DNA from 4 places in the Streptomyces sp. NBC_01255 genome. Region 4 is predicted to be linked to each of the others. Evidence: riboswitches for the same ligand, from Rfam matches in the RefSeq annotation. Region 4 holds a riboswitch; each other region holds the start of a gene.
The links. A riboswitch is a leader RNA that binds a small molecule or an ion and turns the genes downstream of it on or off. The one in region 4 is predicted to bind cobalamin.
Positions count from the first base shown of each region.

Region 1: linked by a shared signal. The riboswitch ahead of cobN (cobaltochelatase subunit CobN) and the one ahead of metE (5-methyltetrahydropteroyltriglutamate--homocysteine S-methyltransferase) in region 4 are both predicted to bind cobalamin.
Region 2: linked by a shared signal. The riboswitch ahead of OG357_RS08345 (ABC transporter substrate-binding protein) and the one ahead of metE (5-methyltetrahydropteroyltriglutamate--homocysteine S-methyltransferase) in region 4 are both predicted to bind cobalamin.
Region 3: linked by a shared signal. The riboswitch ahead of OG357_RS36150 (energy-coupling factor ABC transporter permease) and the one ahead of metE (5-methyltetrahydropteroyltriglutamate--homocysteine S-methyltransferase) in region 4 are both predicted to bind cobalamin.

Region 1 is NZ_CP108474.1:4,521,751-4,526,441, forward strand. Features, by position in the region: gene OG357_RS20210 (precorrin-8X methylmutase) at 1-505, opposite strand, end outside; gene OG357_RS20215 (cobalamin biosynthesis protein CobG) at 502-1,797, opposite strand; cobalamin riboswitch at 1,875-2,009, shown strand; gene cobN (cobaltochelatase subunit CobN) at 2,051-4,691, shown strand, end outside.
Region 2 is NZ_CP108474.1:1,930,657-1,935,347, reverse strand. Features, by position in the region: gene OG357_RS08355 (APC family permease) at 1-331, shown strand, start outside; gene OG357_RS08350 (cold-shock protein) at 456-662, shown strand; cobalamin riboswitch at 723-929, shown strand; gene OG357_RS08345 (ABC transporter substrate-binding protein) at 996-2,057, shown strand; gene OG357_RS08340 (FecCD family ABC transporter permease) at 2,054-3,148, shown strand; gene OG357_RS08335 (ABC transporter ATP-binding protein) at 3,145-3,954, shown strand; gene OG357_RS08330 (ArsR/SmtB family transcription factor) at 3,985-4,407, shown strand; gene OG357_RS08325 (MFS transporter) at 4,499-4,691, shown strand, end outside.
Region 3 is NZ_CP108474.1:7,995,002-7,999,692, forward strand. Features, by position in the region: gene OG357_RS36145 (energy-coupling factor ABC transporter substrate-binding protein) at 1-111, opposite strand, end outside; gene OG357_RS36150 (energy-coupling factor ABC transporter permease) at 108-806, opposite strand; cobalamin riboswitch at 835-1,070, opposite strand; gene OG357_RS36155 (RidA family protein) at 1,085-1,477, shown strand; gene OG357_RS36160 (VOC family protein) at 1,526-1,918, opposite strand; gene OG357_RS36165 (ArsR/SmtB family transcription factor) at 1,915-2,217, opposite strand; gene OG357_RS36170 (PTS-dependent dihydroxyacetone kinase phosphotransferase subunit DhaM) at 2,291-2,701, opposite strand; gene dhaL (dihydroxyacetone kinase subunit DhaL) at 2,698-3,318, opposite strand; gene dhaK (dihydroxyacetone kinase subunit DhaK) at 3,363-4,355, opposite strand.
Region 4 is NZ_CP108474.1:1,431,083-1,435,773, reverse strand. Features, by position in the region: gene metE (5-methyltetrahydropteroyltriglutamate--homocysteine S-methyltransferase) at 1-1,884, opposite strand, end outside; cobalamin riboswitch at 2,051-2,271, opposite strand; gene OG357_RS06120 (hypothetical protein) at 2,351-2,695, opposite strand; gene OG357_RS06115 (Lrp/AsnC family transcriptional regulator) at 3,069-3,539, opposite strand; gene OG357_RS06110 (LLM class flavin-dependent oxidoreductase) at 3,634-4,482, shown strand; gene OG357_RS06105 (nucleoside deaminase) at 4,520-4,691, shown strand, end outside.

The DNA.
Region 1 (4,691 bases), 3.1 Mb from region 4:
CGACCGGGATGCCGAGGACGGCGGCGGGCCTGCCGGCGCCCTTCGCGATCATCTCCAGGAGGTGGAAGAGGGCGGTGGGGGCGTTGCCGATGGCGACGACGGAGCCTTCGAGGCGGTCCCGCCACAGTTCGAGCGCGGCGGCGGAGCGGGTGGTGCCGAGGTCGGCGGCGAGGCCCGGCACGGCCGGGTCGGAGAGCGTGCAGATCACCTCGTTGTCGGCGGGCAGCCGCTTGCGGGTGACGCCGCTGGCGACCATCTGCGCGTCGCAGAGGATCGGGGCGCCGGCGCGCAGGGCCTCGCGGGCGTTCGCGGCGACCTGAGGGGAGTACGCGATGTCCTGGACGAGGTCGGTCATGCCGCAGGCGTGGATCATCCGGACCGCCACCTGGGCGACGTCGGCGGGCAGGCCCGCGAGCTCCGCCTCGGCGCGGATCGTGGCAAAGGACCGGCGGTAGATCTCCGCCCCGTCCTTCTCGTAGTCGAACATCCTGGTGCTCTCGCTCATCTCGTCGTCGTGGCGGTCGTGCCGGTGGTGGTGCGGGCCGTGGTCACTGCTTCGGGCAGGGCGGTACGGGGGGTGGGGACGCCGTCCACCAGGTAGGCGCCGTCGGCGGTGGCGACGACGTCGACCCAGGTGCCGTGCGGATGCCCGCAGCGGCGCTCGCACCCGGAGTAATGAACAGGGAGAGGGAGGCAGAGGGCGGCCCCCGGGGCCGCGTCCTCGCGGACGTCCGCGAGGGACTTGGCGCACCCGGGGCGCCCGGTGCAGGCGCTGACGCCCGCCCAGGGGGAGTCGGGCCGGGTGATCAGCCCGGAGGCGGCGAGGGCGGCGAGCCGGTCGCGGTCCTGATGGCCCGCCGCCGCCGCCGCTGCCGCCGCCGCTCCCACGACGACCGCACCGCGCCACGGCGTCAGCCGCACCTCCTCGGCGGGCAGCAGCGCGCGCAGCTGGGCGGCGGTGAGGCGGCCGAGGGGCGCCAGGACGTACAGGGCGGTGGCGCCGAGGGGCCCGGGGGCGAGGGGCGCGCCATCGGGGACTTCTCGTACAGGTAGGGGTACGGGCTCCGCCGCGATCCCCGCGCGGGCGAGCGCGCCCGCCACGTCGGGGGCGCACCCATCCGGCAGCTCCCGCACCCGCCAGGCCCCGTTCCCGGCCTCGCGGGCGGCGTCCAGGAAGGCCCCGGCGGCGGCGAGGGCGGCCCGGGGAGCGTCGGCCCCGCCGACCCGGAAGGCCAGCCCGCCCACGTACAACAGCGCGGCACCCGGCTCCACTGCGACCAAGGTCACATCGCCGCCGAGGCCCGCCACGTCACCGCGCCCGTCGTCGAGGACGAAGAGGAAACGGCCGGACAGCGCCGCCGCCCAGGGCTCGGCGCACAGCAGGGTGTCCAGCTCACGGGCCCACAACTGGACCTCGGGGCCGCCGAGTCCGTCGAGGCCGGCGGCCGGGGAGGCCACGATGTTGCGGACGCGTTCGTGGGTGGGGGAGGGCAGCAGGCCCGCTTCCGCGAGCAGTGCGGCGAGCTCCGCCCCGCAGTCGTCCGCGAGGCCGCGCAGCTCCGCGTTCCCCCGGGAGGTGATGCTGACCCGTCCGTCGCCGAGGATCTCCGCCGCGTCCGCCAGCGCCTCGACCTGACGTGCCGTCAAGCATCCTGCGGGCAGCCGCAGTCGGGCCAGCCGGCCGTCGTCGGCGGCGTGCAGGCGCAGCGCCCCGGGGCAGGCGTCGCCACGGTCCCGTTTGCGAGCTTCGTCCCGTTCGGGCGTCGAGGGTGGGGTGGGCGGCATGGCGGCGAGCATACCCACGGGGAACCGGGCCACCACCGAGTGTGATCCGGCCGACTCCACGGCCCGCCCCGCCCCGCCGACCTCACGATCTAGGATGCAGATCGGCATGGGGTCCCAGGACCCCGGGGAGGAAGCCCGGTGAGAATCCGGCGCGGTCCCGCCACTGTGAGCCCGTACCAGCGATGGCACGGGTGAGTCAGGAACTCCCGCCGTCCACACGACCACCCGGGGCGCGGACAACCCCGAGGAAGGGCCTGCGCACGCCATGCTTCTGCTGCTGTCGCACTCCGACACCGACCTGCTCAGTGCCCGCGCGGCGAACGCCGCCTCGGCCGAGGGAGCCGGCGGCCCGGTCGAGTACCGGTTCGCCAACCCCTCCCGGCTGTCCCTCGCCGAACTGCCCACGCTCCTCGACGGCGTCGATCTCGTCGTCGTCCGCCTCCTGGGCGGCATCCGCTCCTGGGAGGAGGGGATCGACGCGATCCGCGCCACCGGGAAGCCGGTCGTCGTGCTCAGCGGCGAACAGGCCCCCGACGCCCAGCTGATGGAGACCTCGACCGTCCCCGTCGGCGTCGCCACCGAGGCGCACGCCTACCTCGCGCACGGCGGCCCCGGGAACCTGGAGCAGCTGGCCCGCTTCCTCTCCGACACCGTCCTCCTCACCGGCCACGGCTTCGAGGCCCCGGCGCCGGCCCCCACCTGGGGCCCGCTGGAGCGCACCGCCCGGACGACGACCGGCCCGACGATCGCGGTGCTCTACTACCGCGCCCACCACATGAGCGGGAACACCGCCTTCGTGGAAACCCTCTGCGCGGCGATCGAGGACACCGGCGCGCAGGCGCTCCCGCTGTACGTGGCGTCCCTGCGCGCCCCCGAGGCGGAGCTGCTCGACCGGCTCCGTACCGCCGACGCGATCGTCACCACCGTCCTCGCGGCGGGCGGCACCAAGCCCGCCGAGGCGCAGGCCGGCGGTGACGAGGAGGCCTGGGACGCGGGCGCGCTGGCCGGGCTCGACGTACCGATCCTCCAGGCGTTGTGCCTGACCGGTTCGCGCGAGAACTGGGAGGAGAACGACGAGGGCCTGTCGCCGCTGGACGCGGCCAGCCAGGTCGCCGTGCCCGAGTTCGACGGCCGGCTCATCACCGTCCCGTTCTCCTTCAAGGAGATCGACGCGGACGGGCTTCCGGCGTACGTCGCGGACGCCGAGCGCGCCGCCCGCGTCGCCGGGATCGCCGTCCGCCACGCGCGGCTCCGCCACATCCCGAACGCCGAGAAGAAGCTGGCGCTCGTCCTCTCCGCGTACCCGACGAAGCACTCCCGCATCGGCAACGCGGTAGGCCTCGACACCCCCGCCTCCGCCGTCTCGCTCCTCCGCCGCCTGATCGCCGAGGGCTACGACTTCGGCCCGGCCGAAGACCTCCCCGGCCTGATCTCCGGCGACGGCGACGAGCTGATCTACGCCCTCATCGAGGCCGGCGGCCACGACCAGGACTGGCTGACGGAGGAGCAGCTCGCGCGCAACCCCGTCCGCATCCCGGCCGCCGACTACAAGCGCTGGTACGCGACCCTGCCCGAGGAGCTCCGCACGCACGTCGAGGAGCACTGGGGCCCGGCGCCCGGCGAGATGTTCCTCGACCGCTCCCGCAACCCGGAGGGCGACATCGTGCTCGCCGCCCTGCGCCGCGGGAACCTGCTGATCCTCATCCAGCCGCCGCGCGGCTTCGGCGAGAACCCGATCGCGATCTACCACGACCCCGATCTCCCGCCGTCGCACCACTACCTGGCCGCCTACCGCTGGATCGCCGCCCGCGCCGAGGACGGCGGCTTCGGCGCCGACGCCATGGTCCACCTGGGCAAGCACGGCAACCTGGAGTGGCTGCCCGGCAAGAACGCCGGCCTGTCCGCCGCCTGCGGCCCCGACGCGGCACTGGGCGACATCCCGCTGATCTACCCCTTCCTCGTCAACGACCCGGGCGAGGGCACGCAGGCCAAGCGGCGCGTGCACGCGACCCTCGTCGACCACCTGGTGCCGCCGATGGCGCGCGCCGAGTCGTACGGCGACATCGCGCGCCTGGAGCAGCTGCTCGACGAGTACGCGCAGATCTCCTCGATGGACCCGTCGAAGCTGCCCGCGATCCGCGCCCAGATCTGGACGCTGATCCAGGCGGCCAAGCTCGACCACGACCTGGGGCTCCAGGACCGCCCGGAGGACGACGGCTTCGACGACTTCCTGCTGCACGTCGACGGCTGGCTGTGCGAGGTCAAGGACGCCCAGATCCGCGACGGCCTGCACGTCCTGGGCGGCGCGCCGGAGGGCGAGGCCCGCGTCAACCTGGTCCTCTCGATCCTCCGCGCCCGCCAGATCTGGGGCGGTACGCAGGCGCTGCCGGGCCTGCGCGAGGCGCTCGGCCTGGACGAGTCGGCCATGGACCGGGCCAGGACCGACGACATCGAGGAGCGCGCCCGCCGGGTGGTCGAGGCCATGGAGGCCGCCGGCTGGTCCGTGGACGCGATCACGGACGCCGCCGTACTGGGCCTGGGCGCCCCGCCGATGGGCGGCACGGCGTACGGGATCCAGCTGGAGTCCGTGAAGACGGTCCTCCGCTTCGCCTGCGAGCAGGTGGTACCCCGCCTCGCCGGCACGACGGACGAGCTGACCCACGCGGTCCACGCCCTGAACGGCGGCTTCGTCCCGGCGGGCCCGTCGGGCTCCCCGCTCCGCGGCCTGGTCAACGTCCTGCCGACGGGCCGCAACTTCTACTCGGTGGACCCGAAGGCCGTCCCCTCCCGCCTGGCGTGGGAGACGGGCCAGGCCTTGGCCGACTCGCTCCTGGAGCGCTACCGCACGGACAACGGCGAGTGGCCGACCTCCGTCGGTCTCTCCCTCTGGGGTACGAGCGCGATGC
Region 2 (4,691 bases), 500 kb from region 4:
CGACGAGGTCCGGGCGGTCACCGTCTGCCACCCGGACCCGGAGGACCGGGCCCTGACCGAAGCCCTGGAGCGCGACTGGGCCCTGTGGAACCCGGGCGTCCCCCTCGTCCGGCTCCCCTCGGAGCGCCGCACGCTCGGGCGCCCGATCACCGCGTACGTCCACGGCCTCCGGGAGGCCGAACCCGACACCCGGATCACCGTCCTGATCCCGGAGGCCGAACCGGAACGGCTCTGGCAGCGGCCTCTCCAGAACCGCCGGGGCGCGCTCGTCGCCCGGGCCGTCCGCCGCGACACGGACGCCGTCGTCTGCCGCCTCCGTTTCACGGTGTAGGGAACACCCACGACGGTCTCCCGCGACGGTCTCCCATGGCGGTCTCCCATGACGGGCGAAGTGCGGGCCGACGGGGTAGATCTCCCCTGAGAGGCACTTCGCCGGTGACGACAGGGAGGCCGCCGTGGAAGGCAGAAGCAAAGGGTTCGTGCAGTCCTTCAACCGTCTCGGCGGGTACGGCTTCGTCGTCCCGGTGGATTCCGAGGAACAGGTGTACTTCAGCGCCGCGGACATCGAGGGAGAGCTGCAGACGGTCTCCGAGGGCCAGCAGGTCACCTTCGTCCTCGTCCTCGGCGACGGCCGCTTCGAGGCGAAGGAGCTGCGCCTCTGACCTGCGGGGTGTCTTGCCGATCAGGCCGGGCTCGCGGCCGGAGGTGCGACGGGTCCCCGGTGGTACTGTGCCGAGGCCAGTCGCACCTTTGCGCTCACCCGAACGGGCGAGCGTACGGGTCAGGGAATCCGGTGGGAAACCGGAGCTGACGCGCAGCGGTGAGGGCGACGGGCGGAGCATCGGCCACTGGGCGGCGGAACAGGCCCGGGAAGGCGCCCCGTCCGGATGACCCCGAGTCCGAAGACCTGCTGGCGGCCCCGGCGTCACGCCGTCGACCGGGGAGCACCGTACGACAGGCTCCGCGTATGAGCCGTGGACGCAGAGGAATGCTCCGTGCCGCTCGCACACCCCGTCCGTTCCGCCGCGCTGTTTCTCGCCGGCACCCTGACCCTGCTCGTGACCGCGACGGGCTGTGGCGGCGGACCCGCCACGACGCCGTCGGCGAAGAGCTCAGCCGGTGGCTCGGGCTCCGGCTACCCCGTGACTCTCGACAACTGCAGTGAGCGCGTACGGATCGACCGCCCGCCCCGGCGGGCCGTCGCGCTCGACCAGGGAGCCGCCGAGATCCTGCTCTCCCTCGGCCTGGCCGACCGGATGGTCGGCACCGGAACGTGGACCGACCCCGTCCTCAAGGGGCTTGAGGCGCAGAACGCGAAGGTGCCGCGCCTCGCCGACCGTTACCCCTCCTTCGAGAAGGTGCTCGACACCGAACCCGACTTCGCCGCCGCCTCGTTCGCGTACACCCTCGGGAAGGGCGGCGTCGCGCCCCGCGAGCAGTTCGCGAAGCTCGGCGTCCCCACCTACGTCTCGCCGACCGACTGTGCCGACAAGGACAACAGCGGCGACGGCGACGGTGTCCGCACCCGGCCGCTCACGATGGAGACCGTCCACGGCGAGATCCGGGACCTGGCCCGGGTGTTCGGAGTGCCGGAGCGAGGCGAGAAGCTCGTCGCCGAGCTCAGGGGCCGGGTGGCGAAGGCCGCTTCGGCGGGCGACTTCAAGGACGTCTCCGTCCTCTACTGGTTCGCCAACGCCGAGTCCCCCTACATGGCGGGCTGTTGCGGCGCCCCCGGCATCGTGACCCGCGCGCTCGGCGCGAAGAACGTCTTCGACGACACGCGCGAGGAGTGGCCCCAGATCAACTGGGAGACCGTCGCGGACCGCGACCCGGACGTGCTCGTCATCGGCGATCTGACCCGCCGTTCCCAGTCGGCGGAGAGCGCCGCGAAGAAGATCGCGTTCCTGGAGTCCGACCCGGTCACGAGGAACATGACGGCGGTGAGGAAGAAGCGGTACGTGCTGCTCAGCGGCCAGGCGATGAACCCCACGATCCGTACCGTCGAAGGCGTCGAGAAGGTGGCGGCCGCGCTCCGCTCGTACGGGCTCGCCAAGTGACCCTCACCCGCCCCGCCCGCCCCGCCGCGCCCCGTCCTCCCGGTTCCCGGCCTCCCACCCGGTCGACCACGGTGCGGCGCGGCGGCCGGGCACTGGCGTGGGCCGTGGCGGGGCTCGCCGTCCTCTGCGCGTCGGTCGCCGCGGCGATCACCATCGGGCCGGCGGACATCCGCGTCGGCGAGGTGTGGTCCGTCGTCGTCGCCCATCTGACCGGGGGCGCCTCGGACCTGTCCCCGATCCGGGACGGGATCGTCTGGAACCTGCGCCTGCCCCGCACCCTCCTCGCGGCCGTGTGCGGCGCCGGACTCGCCGTGTGCGGGGCGGTGATGCAGTCGCTCCTGCGCAACCCGCTCGCCGATCCCTTCGTCCTCGGCGTCTCCTCGGGGGCCTCGACCGGCGCCGTCCTGGTCGTCGTCCTCGGCGTCGGCGGGGGAGTCGTCTCCGTCACCGGCGGCGCGTTCCTCGGGGCGGTCTGCTCCTTCGCGCTCGTGCTGCTGCTCAGCCACACCCTCGGCGGTTCGCCGGACCGCGTGGTCCTCGCCGGGGTCGCGGCGATGCAGCTCTTCTCCGCGCTGACCTCCTTCGTCGTCATGACGGCCGCGGACGCGGAGACCACCCGCGGCGTGCTGTTCTGGCTGCTCGGCTCGCTCGGCGGGGTCGGCTGGGACGAGGTGCGGGTGTGCTCAGCGGTGCTCGTGGCGGCCCTGCTGATCTGCGGCGGGTACGCGCGGACGCTGGACGCCTTCGCCTTCGGCGAGGACGCCGCCGCGTCGCTGGGCGTCGCCGTCACCCGCGCCCGGACGGTCCTCCTGTGCGTCACCGCCCTCCTGACGGCCGCGCTGGTCTCCGCGGCCGGCGCGATCGGCTTCGTCGGTCTCGTCCTGCCGCACGCGGCCCGCGCGCTCGTCGGCCCCGGGCACGCCCGGCTGCTGCCGGTCACGGCGCTCACCGGAGCGGTCTTCCTCGTCTGGGCGGACACCCTCGCCCGTACGGTGCTCGATCCCCAGGAGGTCCCGGTGGGCGTGGTGACCTCGCTGATCGGCGTACCGGCCTTCGTCCTCGTCCTCTACCGCACGAGGGGTACGCGATGACCGCGGAGGCGGGCACGGCCACGGGGCTCCGCGCCGACCGGGTCTCGCGCACCGTCGGCGGCAGCCCCGTCCTCGACGGTGTCAGCCTCGCCCCGCGTCCCGGCACCGTCACCGGCCTGCTCGGTCCCAACGGCTCGGGGAAGTCGACGCTCCTGCGCCTCCTCGCCGGCGTCCTCGCCCCCGACAGCGGCGTCGTCACCCTCGACGGCGATCCCCTCGACGGCCTCGGCCGCCGCACGGTCGCGCGGCGCCTCGCCGCGGTCGAGCAGCAGGCCGACACCCAGGTCGACCTGACCGTCCTCGACGCCGTCCGGCTGGGCCGCGTCCCGCACCGGAGGGCCTGGACCCCCGCGTCGGCGTCGGACGAGGCCGCCGTCCGCTCCGCCCTCGCCCGCACCGGCCTCGCCGACAAGGCCCACCGCTCCTGGCGGACGCTCTCGGGCGGCGAACGCCAGCGGGTCCAGATCGCCCGCGCCCTCGCCCAGGAACCGCGCGAACTCCTCCTCGACGAACCCACCAACCACCTCGACATCCAGCACCAGCTCGACCTCCTGACCCTGGTCGCCGGGCTCCGCCTGACCGCCGTCGTCGCCCTGCACGACCTGAACCTCGCGGCGATGTACTGCGACCGGCTCGTCGTTCTCGCGGAGGGCCGGGTGGTGGCCCGCGGCACCCCGGACGAGGTCCTGACGGAGGAGCTCATCGCCGAGGTGTACCGGGTACGCGCCACGGTGACCCGGCCGACGCCCGGAGGCCACCCGCACATCCGCTTCCTGGGCACGCTCCCGGCTCCCGCCGGAGATTGAGCCGGGGACGCCTCTGCCTACGATGGCCCCATGTCCGAGCGCGCAGATCCGGCAGACGCCGCAGGCCCCGACGACCCCACGACGGATCCGGCGGCGGATGCCGAGGCGGCCGCCGTGTCACGTCCGCGTCCGCACGAGCGGACCCCGGGAGCGCGGGAACTCGCCGCGGCGGCGGAGGTGTTCGCGCTCCTCGCCGACCCCACCCGGCTCCACCTGCTGTGGCTGCTCACCCGCGGAGAGGCCGACGTCAGCGCCCTGACCGAGGCGTGCGGGGCCGCGCGCCCGGCCGTCAGCCAGCACCTGGCCAAGCTGCGACTCGGCGGCCTCGTGCAGTCCAGCAAGGACGGGCGGCGGGTCGTGTACGCGATGCCCGACGGGCACCTGAAGCGGCTGGTCGTCGAGGCGATCAGCCGCGCCGACCACGTGGTGAGCGGCGAACCCTGGCACGACTGAGCCCACCTGGCGTCAACGTGTGCGCACCTATGCACATATCGGCTACGGTGAAGAGGTCCGCCGACCGCCCTGGCCGACCGGGGGCGTCCCCATGCTGTCCGTGCTGCGCAACCGCACCTACCGGCGCCTGTTCACCGCCCAGGTCGTCGCCCTCGCCGGCACCGGCCTCGCGACCGTGGCGCTGAGCCTCCTCGCCTACGACCTCGCGGGGACGAACGCCTCCGCCGTGCTCGGCACCGCCCTCGCGATCAAGATGGCCGCGTACGTCGGCATGGGCCCGGTCG
Region 3 (4,691 bases), 6.6 Mb from region 4:
CTCTTCCTTGTGGTCGCCGAGCCCCAGCGCGAGCGGCAGCACGGCGAGCGCGGCGACGACGAGCAGGAGCAGGGCGTTGATCTTCGTGTTCCGGCTGACGGTGAAGCTCATCGCGCGGCCGCCTCCTCGTGTCGCTTCGTGGCGGACCGGGTCAGGACGCCCAGCCGGGTCAGCTCGCCCTTGCTGGACTGCATGAGCAGCCGCATCACGAGCACGGTGAGCAGGCCCTCGCTCACCGCCAGCGGGATCTGTGTCACGGCGAAGATGGAACCGAACTTGGCCAGGGCGCCCATGATGCCGCTGCCCTGGTCGGGGAAGGCCAGCGCGAGCTGGACGCTCGTGACGCAGTACGTGGACAGATCGGCGACGAACGCGCCGAAGAAGACGGCGACCATCAGCGGCGCACCGAACCGGCGCACCAGCAGATAGGTCCCGTACCCCGCCCAGGGCCCGACGATCGCCATCGAGAAGGCGTTCGCGCCGAGCGTGGTGAGCCCGCCGTGGGCGAGCAGCAGGGCCTGGAAGAGCAGGGTGATCGTCCCGAGGACCGCCATGATCGGCGGCCGGAAGAGGATCGCGCCCAGACCCGTACCCGTCGGATGCGAGCAACTGCCCGTCACCGAAGGGAGTTTGAGCGCGGACAGGACGAACGTGAAGGCGCCGGAGGCGCCGAGCAGCAGAGTGGACTCGGGGTTGGAACGCACCTCACGGGTGAGCGCGCGAACCCCGTGGACGACGAACGGAGCGGCCGCGACGCCCCAGGCGGCGGCGTGAACGGGGGGCAGATACCCCTCGGCTATATGCATGGTTGGGAGACCCTCTCCAGCACCTCGTGGATGGACAACGCACCCTGGCCGGTCTCCTGGCTGACGGTCATACGTCCCGACTCCGCCTTCCCACACCGCGGTGGTCTCCCACAACGGTCCAGTGGCTTGCCCGCGGGGGTCTCCCATGGGTGTGGAGCCGGAACTCCCGATCACAGTGGCGAGGGCCGCACCGGTACCGCACCGGTTTCCCGTACACCAAGGCCCTGCGACACTAGTGCGTTGACCAGGTGCATTACAACGCGGAGGAGCACGGAGCGGTGAGTGATGTTCGACAGAGGGTCAGTTCCGGGTCCCCACTCGAACCGGAGATCGGCTTTTCCCGGGCCGTTCGAAAGGGTGCGTACGTGGCGGTCGCCGGGACCGCTCCCATCGGCGACGACGGGGCCGCCGTCGCGCCGGGTGACGTGTACGCCCAGACCGTCAGGTGTCTCGACATCGCCGAGGAGGCACTGAAGGCGGCGGGTGCGTCACTGGAGGACGTCGTGCGCACCCGCGTCATGCTGACCGACGTGACCTCGTGGAAGGAGGCCGCGCGGGCACACGGGGAGCGGTTCTCGGAGGTTCGGCCGGTGACGACCTTCGTCGAGGTCTCGCGGTTCATCGATCCCGCATGGCTCGTCGAGGTGGAGCTCGACGCCGTCGTCGGCTGACGGCGGGGAGAGCGGGCCGACCGGTGGCCGGCCCGCCACCGCTTCGTACTACTTAGGCTCCGTCGCGATCTGGATCAGGTTGCCGCAGGTGTCGTCGAAGACGGCGGTGGTGACGGGGCCCATCTCCAGGGGCTCCTGGGTGAAGTGGACGCCGAGGCCGCGCAGACGGGCGTACTCCGCCTGCACGTCGTCGACCGCGAACTGGGCCAGCGGGATGCCGTCCTGGACCAGCGCGTCGCGGTACGGCTTGACCGCCGGATGGCCGGCGGGCTCCAGGAGGAGTTCGGTGCCGGCGGGCTCGTGGGGCGAGACGACGGTCAGCCACCGGTCCGTCTCGCCCAGCGGGACGTCGTGCTTCTTCACGAAGCCGAGGATCTCGGTGTAGAAACGCTCGGCCTTGGCCTGGTCGTCGACGAAGACGCTGGTCAGATGGATCTTCATGAGGTGCTCTTCTCCGGTCCTGGGGTGTCGGGCACGGGCCATCGCTCGGTGATGTGCCGCAAGGGGGTGGTGTTCAGGTCGTGGAACTTGTAGCGGCCCTCTCGCCTGGTCTCGACGAGCCCGGCGGCCTCCAGCACGGCGAGGTGCTGGGAGACCCCCTGGCGCGAGATGCCGAGCTGATGCTTCATGCTCAGGCGCGAACAGATCTCGAACAGTGTCTGTCCGGATTTCTCCGTGAGCTCGTCGAGGATCGTGCGGCGGGTGGGGTCGGCCAGGGCTTTGAAAAGGTCGTCGGCCACCACCCCAGGATAGGCAACTCCTCACTTGCTTATCAAGTCGACACCCTCGCCCCTTCCCTCCGTCCCTCCTGCCTCACTCCTTGCGATAGGCGTACGCCTCCGACGCCGCCGCGGCGACCGCGTCGAGATCCCCGCCCGCGCTCGCCGTCACCAGCGCCGCGACCGCGCCCTCGACGAACGGCGCGTCGACCAGCCGGGCGCCCTCCGGCAGCTCGTCGCCCTCGGCGAGCAGCGCCTTCACCGTCAGGACCGCACTGCCCAGGTCGACGAGGAGCGCCACCCCGGCGCCGCCGTCGACGGCCTCCGCCGCCGCGCAGATCAGCTCGGCGCTCGTCCCGAGACCGCCGTCGGGGAGCCCGCCTGCCGGCCGGATCGGCGCCGTCCCGCCGCTGCCCGCGAGGCCCTGGGCCAGCGCCGCCACCGAGGCCGCGACATCCGCGCTGTGCGAGACCAGCACGATGCCGACCGGCGCGGTCTCGCTCACGCGGCACCCTCCGTACGGGCTGTGGCGGCGAGCTCGGCGAACAACAGCGCCGACGACGTCGCCCCCGGGTCCTGGTGCCCGATCGACCGCTCGCCGAGATAGCTGGCCCTGCCCTTGCGCGCCTGGAGCGGTACGGTCGCGAGCGCGCCCTCCTCGGCCGCCGCGCGCGCCGCCCCGAAGGAGCTCCACAGCCCCTCCACGGCCGGGACGAGCGCGTCCAGCATCGTCTTGTCGCCCACCTGGGCGCCGCCCAACTGGGCCACGGCGGCCACACCTGCACCGAACGCCTCCGCGAGCCGCTCCCGGTCGACCCGCTCGCCCTTGCCCAGCGCCTTGCCCGTACGGCGCAGCAGCGTCCCGTACAGCGGCCCCGAAGCACCGCCCACCGTGGAGATCAGCTGCCGCCCCGCGGCGACGAGCACCGCACCGGGCGTCGCGGGCGGTTCCTTCGCCAGCAGCTCCGCCACGGCCGCGAACCCTCGCTTCAGATTGACGCCGTGGTCGGCGTCACCGATCGCCGAGTCCAGCTCGGTGAGCCGATCGGCCTCACGGTCGACGGCCCCGGCCATCGCCTCCAGCCACCGCACGAGAAACTCCGCGCCGAATGTCTCACCCATGTCTGCGTCCTTTCCCTCTCCCACACCGTCTCCCCTACGTTGCCTCACCGACCCCAGCGCAGCGCGGGCGTCTGCACCGGCGCGTCCCACAAGCGCAGCAGCTCCTCGTCCACCTCGCACAGGGTCACCGAGCAGCCGGCCATGTCGAGCGACGTCACGTAGTTCCCGACGAGTGTCCGGGCCACCGGGATCCGGCGCTCGGCCAGCACCCGCTGCACCTCGGCGTTGAAGCCGTACAGTTCGAGCAGCGGGGTCCCGCCCATGCCGTTGACCAGCGCGAGCACCGGACCGGACGGACGCAGGTCCTCGACCACGATGTCGACGGCGTAGTCCGCGATCTCCCGCGAGGTCATCATGGCGCGCCGCTCGCGGCCCGGCTCGCCGTGGATGCCGATGCCCAACTCCAGCTCGCCGTCGGGGAGATCGAAGGTGGGGCTGCCCTTGGCGGGGGTGGTGCACGCGCTCAGCGCGACCCCGAAGGACCGGCAGCGCGCGTCCACTTGGCGGGCGATCGCCTCCACCCGCGCCAGTGGGGCGCCTTCCTCGGCGGCGGCCCCCGCGATCTTCTCCACGAACAGGGTGCCCCCGGTCCCACGCCGCCCCGCCGTGTACAGGCTGTCGGTCACCGCCACGTCGTCGTCGACCAGGACCTTCGCGACCTGGATGCCCTCGTCCTCGGCGAGCTCCGCCGCCATCTCGAAGTTGAGCACGTCGCCGGTGTAGTTCTTGACGACGAACAGCACCCCGGCGCCGCTGTCGACGGCGGCCGCGGCCCGCACCATCTGCTCGGGCACGGGCGACGTGAAAACTTCCCCGGGGCACGCCGCCGACAGCATCCCGGGCCCCACGAACCCGCCGTGCAACGGCTCGTGCCCGGACCCGCCCCCGGACACCAGCGCGACCTTCCCGGCCACGGGAGCATCCCGCCGCACGACGATCCGCCGCCCCACGTCCACGGTCAGCTCGGGGTGGGCGGCGGCCATCCCGCGCAGAGCGTCGGCCACGACGGTCTCCGGGACGTTGATCAGCATCCTCACGGATACCTCCTGGTGAGACTAGCAGGCATGTGGCTGAGCAGGCTTTTCGCAGGTCAGAATGGGTGAGGCCGGTCATTGATCTTGGCGGTTCATGGCGCCCGGGGGCGGTTTCGAGCGGTACTGGTGCTGACCTGTTGCTGACTTTTCTGACTGCCCGTCAGGGATGGGTTGAGCTGGGTGCTCTTTGCACTTGTGCATGATGGCGCAATTATCGGCATGGGGGTCCGGTTGCGCACTGGTGCGTCGCGGCCGGAGGTGGCCGATCCCGTGTCGGCAGGCTTTGTGTGGCGCCTCGGGGCTCAACTGTGGCCGGCTGGATGGCGAGTGTCCGTGCGC
Region 4 (4,691 bases):
GTCGGCGGCGCGCAGCGGCAGGGTCTCGCGGAGGGCCGGCTCGTCCACCTGGATGACCGAAGTGCCCGCCGCCTCCAGGTCGTTCACCTCGTCGCGCAGGGCGAGGGCGACCTGGCGGGCGGTGTCGGCGAGGGGCTGGTCGTCGCGGACGAAGGACCAGGCGAGCATGGTGACCGGTCCGGTGAGCATGCCCTTGACGGGCTTGGCGGTGAGGGACCGGGCGTACGCCGTCCAGCGGACCGTCATCGGCGCGGGACGGGAGATGTCCCCGGCGAGGACGGGCGGCCGGACGTAGCGGGTGCCGTAGGACTGGACCCAGCCGTGTCGCGTGGCCAGGTAGCCCGTGAGCTGCTCGGCGAAGTACTGGACCATGTCGTTGCGTTCGGGCTCGCCGTGGACCAGGACGTCGAGGCCGGTCTTCTCCTGGAAGGCGATCACGTCCTGGATCTCGGACCTGATGCGCTCCTCGTACCCGGCGGTGTCGATCCGCCCGGCCCGCAGGTCGGCCCGCGCGGTCCGCAGCTCCGCGGTCTGCGGGAACGAGCCGATGGTCGTGGAGGGGAGCAACGGAAGCCGGAGGGCGGCGTGTTGGGCGCCCGCGCGGTCGGCGTACGGCTGGGGGCGGCGGGTGTCGGCGTCGGTGACGGCGGCTGCGCGGGAGCGGACGGCCGGGTCCTGGGTGATCGGGGAGCGGGCGCGCGAGGCGAGGTCGGCGCGGTTGGCGGCGAGTTCGCCGGTGATGGCCCCGGTGCCCTGCGAGAGTCCCTTCGCGAGGGTGACGATCTCGGCGGTCTTCTGGCGGGCGAAGGCGAGCCAGCGCAGGATCTGCGGATCGATCTCGCGTTCCGCCGTGGCGTCGAGCGGGACGTGCAGCAGGGAGCAGGAGGCCGCCACGTCGACGCGGTCGGCGAGACCGAGGAGGGTGCCGAGTGTGGTGAGCGACGCGGCCAGGTCGTTGACCCAGATGTTGCGGCCGTTGACCACTCCGGCGACGAGTCGCTTGCCGGGCAGGCCGCCGATGGCGGCGAGCGAGTCCAGGTTGGCGGCCGCTCGCTCGGTGAAGTCGAGGGCCAGCCCCTCCACCGGCGCCTTGGCCAGCACCGGGAGGGCGTCGCCGAGCCGGTCGAAGTAGGAGGCGACCAGGAGCTTCGGACGGTCCGTGAGCGCGCCGAGGTCGCGGTAGGCGCGTGCGGCGGCGTTCAGTTCCGCCGGGGTGCGGTCCTGGACGAGGGCGGGCTCGTCGAGCTGCACCCAGTCGGCGCCCGCCGCGCGGAGGTCGGCGAGGACCTCGGCGTACACCGGAAGCAGCCGGTCGAGGAGGGTGAGCGGATCGAAGTCGGCCGCCACGCCGGGCGCGGGCTTGGCGAGCATCAGGTAGGTGACGGGGCCGACCAGGACGGGCCGGGCGCCGAGGCCCAGGTCGAGAGCTTCCCGGAAGCCCGCGACCTGCTGGGAGGAGTCGGCCGAGAAGACCGTGTCAGGTCCCAACTCCGGGACGAGATAGTGGTAGTTGGTGTCGAACCACTTGGTCATCTCCAGTGGCGCGACATCCTGGGTGCCGCGTGCCATGGCGAAGTAGCCGTCGAGCGGGTCCGCCGCGACGGCGGCCCGGTGGCGGGCGGGGATCGCGCCGACCATGACGGTGGTGTCGAGGACGTGGTCGTAGTACGAGAAGTCGCCGGTGGGGACCTCGTCGACACCGGCGGCGGCGAGCTGCCGCCAGGTGGTACGGCGCAGTTCGGCGGCGGTCGTCCGGAGGGCGTCGGCGCTGACGCGGCCCTTCCAGTAGCCTTCGACGGCCTTCTTCAGTTCCCGGTCGGCGCCTTGGCGGGGGTAGCCGTGCAGGGTGGCCTGCGCTGCCGCGGCTGCGGACTTGGTGGTCACGGAGATCTCCTTCGCGAGATGAATCCCTGAGGTCCCGGTGACGGGACGAGGGCGCGAAGGGTGACGGAACGGACGGTGCGACCCGGCGCGGTGCGACGCGGTCGTCCTTCTCGCTCTGTACGCCGACCCGCCCACGAGGTCACCGGAACATCCGCGCGCGGAATCGTCCGCGTGCGGGCAACGGGCAGGTCTTCGGACTCGCGGGCACGTCCTCACGGGGGAGGACACCTAATGGCCGTCGCTTCCCAGACCCTTCCCGGGTCCAGTGCTGATGACGGCGGTCGTTCCCGCTCACCGCTGCGGGGCAGTCCCGGATTCCCACCGGGTTCCCTCTTACGACGCATCCCGTCCGGCTGACGGGGGCGAACCAGCTGCACCCGCAGCGTAGCCCGGTCCTCGCGGTCTTTGCACGCAAGGGGACTCCGGGGCCCCAGCAGGCCCCGGAGTCCGTCAGGTCACGTCGTGCTCAGGCGCCGCAGAAGGACACCGTCCGTACGTAGCCGCCGAGGTTCTCGTCGTCGGTGCCCAGCAGGGTGTCCGTGGAGTCGGGCAGGCACTCCACCGCCTCGATCTTGTACTGGGGGTACGTCCCGAGCACGGTCGGGGAGGCCGCGAGGGAGACCCGGACCCGGCCCGTCGCCGAGATCGTCACCCGGCCGGCGTCGCTCACCGCGGAGTCGAACGGGCCGCCGTCACCGGCGTCCGCCGCCGAACCCACGACGAGCCGGCCGGCGGCGGTCACCGCGATGTCGGAGATGTGCCGCGTGCCGGCGTCGTCCGGGTACGTCGACCGGTAGGTCCGGTTCGTCACCGCGCCGAACAGCGGCTGCCCCCACGCGGCGAACGTCAGGGGCGCCGCGTACAGGGTGGCGGGACGGTCGGGCCCCGCGCCCCGGTCCGCCCACAGGGCGGCGAGCCTTCTGCCATGTGTCGGCGGCGCCCGCCGGGGCGGAGCCGGGCGTCGTCAGCAGCGCGGTCGCCGCGGTGAGCCACGCCATGCGCTGCAACATCGGAAGTTTCACGGGAGTCGCTTGCCTTCTCTGTCCGACAGACGCGAGGTCACGCGCCGGACGTCAGGCTATTGATCTTGGTCGGGAAGCCCCCAGCACCGTTTGACCCGTTCGCCGGAGCGCGCGGTCGGACTGAGAGGGCGCACGGCAGATGTCGCGCGCCCCTTCCGGATCTCAGCGAGCCGCGCGCGCTGCCGTTCGCGGCTCGGCCGGTCCCCGGAACGGCAGCGTCCGGCTGAGGACGAGGTTCGTGGTCGTACTCCCGAACCGGGCCAGCGCGTCGACGAGCTCCTCCAGATGGGACATCGACGTGGCCGCCACCTTCAGGACGTAGCAGTCGTCCCCGGTCGTCCGCAGACACTCCAGGTACTCCGGGCGCTCACCGAGCAGCCGGCGCAACGGCTCGTGCCGTGTCCCCGGGTACTTCAGCCGGACCACCGCGAGCACCGGATGGCCGGTCCGCTCCAGGTCCACCTCCGCCCGGAACCCCGTGATCACCTCGGCGTCCTCCAGACGCCGCACCCGCTCCTTGGTCGCCGACGCGCTCAGGTTCACCCGCCGCGCCAACTCCGTGTACGCGATCCGGCCGTCCTGCTGGAGTTCCCTCAGGATCGCCCAGTCCGTCGCGTCGAGGGTCTCGGTCATCCGGCCAGATTACCGGCGGATCCACGGCCGAAGGGCCTCGGAACAGGCGGGAATCCCTTCTGCGGGACCCTGCCGCCTGACTAGCCTCGTTCTCGTGAAGATCGGAGTCAACATCCTCAACTTCGGACCCGGCACCGACCCCGGAGTCCTGCGGAACTGGGCTCGGACCGTGGAAGGCCTGGGTTACGACCTCCTGATGGTCTCGGACCACATCGCCGTCACACCCGACGTCGCCGAGCGCTATCCGGCACCCTTCTACGAGCCGTTCACCACCCTCTCCTGGCTGGCCGGCCTCACCACCCGCGTCCGGCTCGGCACGACCGTGCTCATCGCCCCCTACCGGCACCCCCTGCTCACCGCCCGCATGGCGGCCAACCTCGACCAGCTGAGCGGCGGGCGGCTGGTCCTCGGCATGGGCGTGGGCTGGGCACGGCAGGAGTTCGCCGCCCTCGGCATCCCCTTCGAGCGCCGTGGCCGGCTGACCGACGAGCACCTGCGGGGCGTCCGGGAGGCGTGGGCGAACACCGCGGACTACGGGGAGAGGAGGATTCCGGTGTGGGTCGGCGGCAACAGCGACGCGGGGATGCGGCGTGCCGTACGGCTCGGGGACGCCTGGCACCCGCTGCGCCCCACCCTGCCGTGGCTGCGCGAGGGCGCCGACCGGCTGAAGGCCGCCGCGGACGAGCTGCGGCTCCCCGTGCCGGCGCTGGCTCCGCGGATCGCCCTCCAGGTCACCGCGGCACCGGTCACCGGCGCGGACCGGCTCGCGGGGCACGGCACGCTCGACCAGATCCTCGACGACCTCGACGGACTGCGGCTCCTTGGCGCCGAGTCCGTCGTCCTCGACCCGTATGCGGGGAACCCGAGCGAGACACACCACCCGGAAAAGGCCTGGCAGGCACTCACCGCCGTGGCCGGGTCCCTCTCCCTGTCCCACGACTGACCGCTGTCCCTGTCCCTCTGCCGAACGGAGCCATCGCATGATCACTCACGACGACCACACCCTCCTCCGCCGGGCCATCGCGCTCGCGGCCAAGGCGAAGGACGGCGGCGACCCGCCCTTCGGCTCGCTGCTCGCGGCACCGGACGGGACGGTGCTGGCGGAGGAGTACAACACCACCCTCACCGACCGCGACATCACCGCGCACCCCG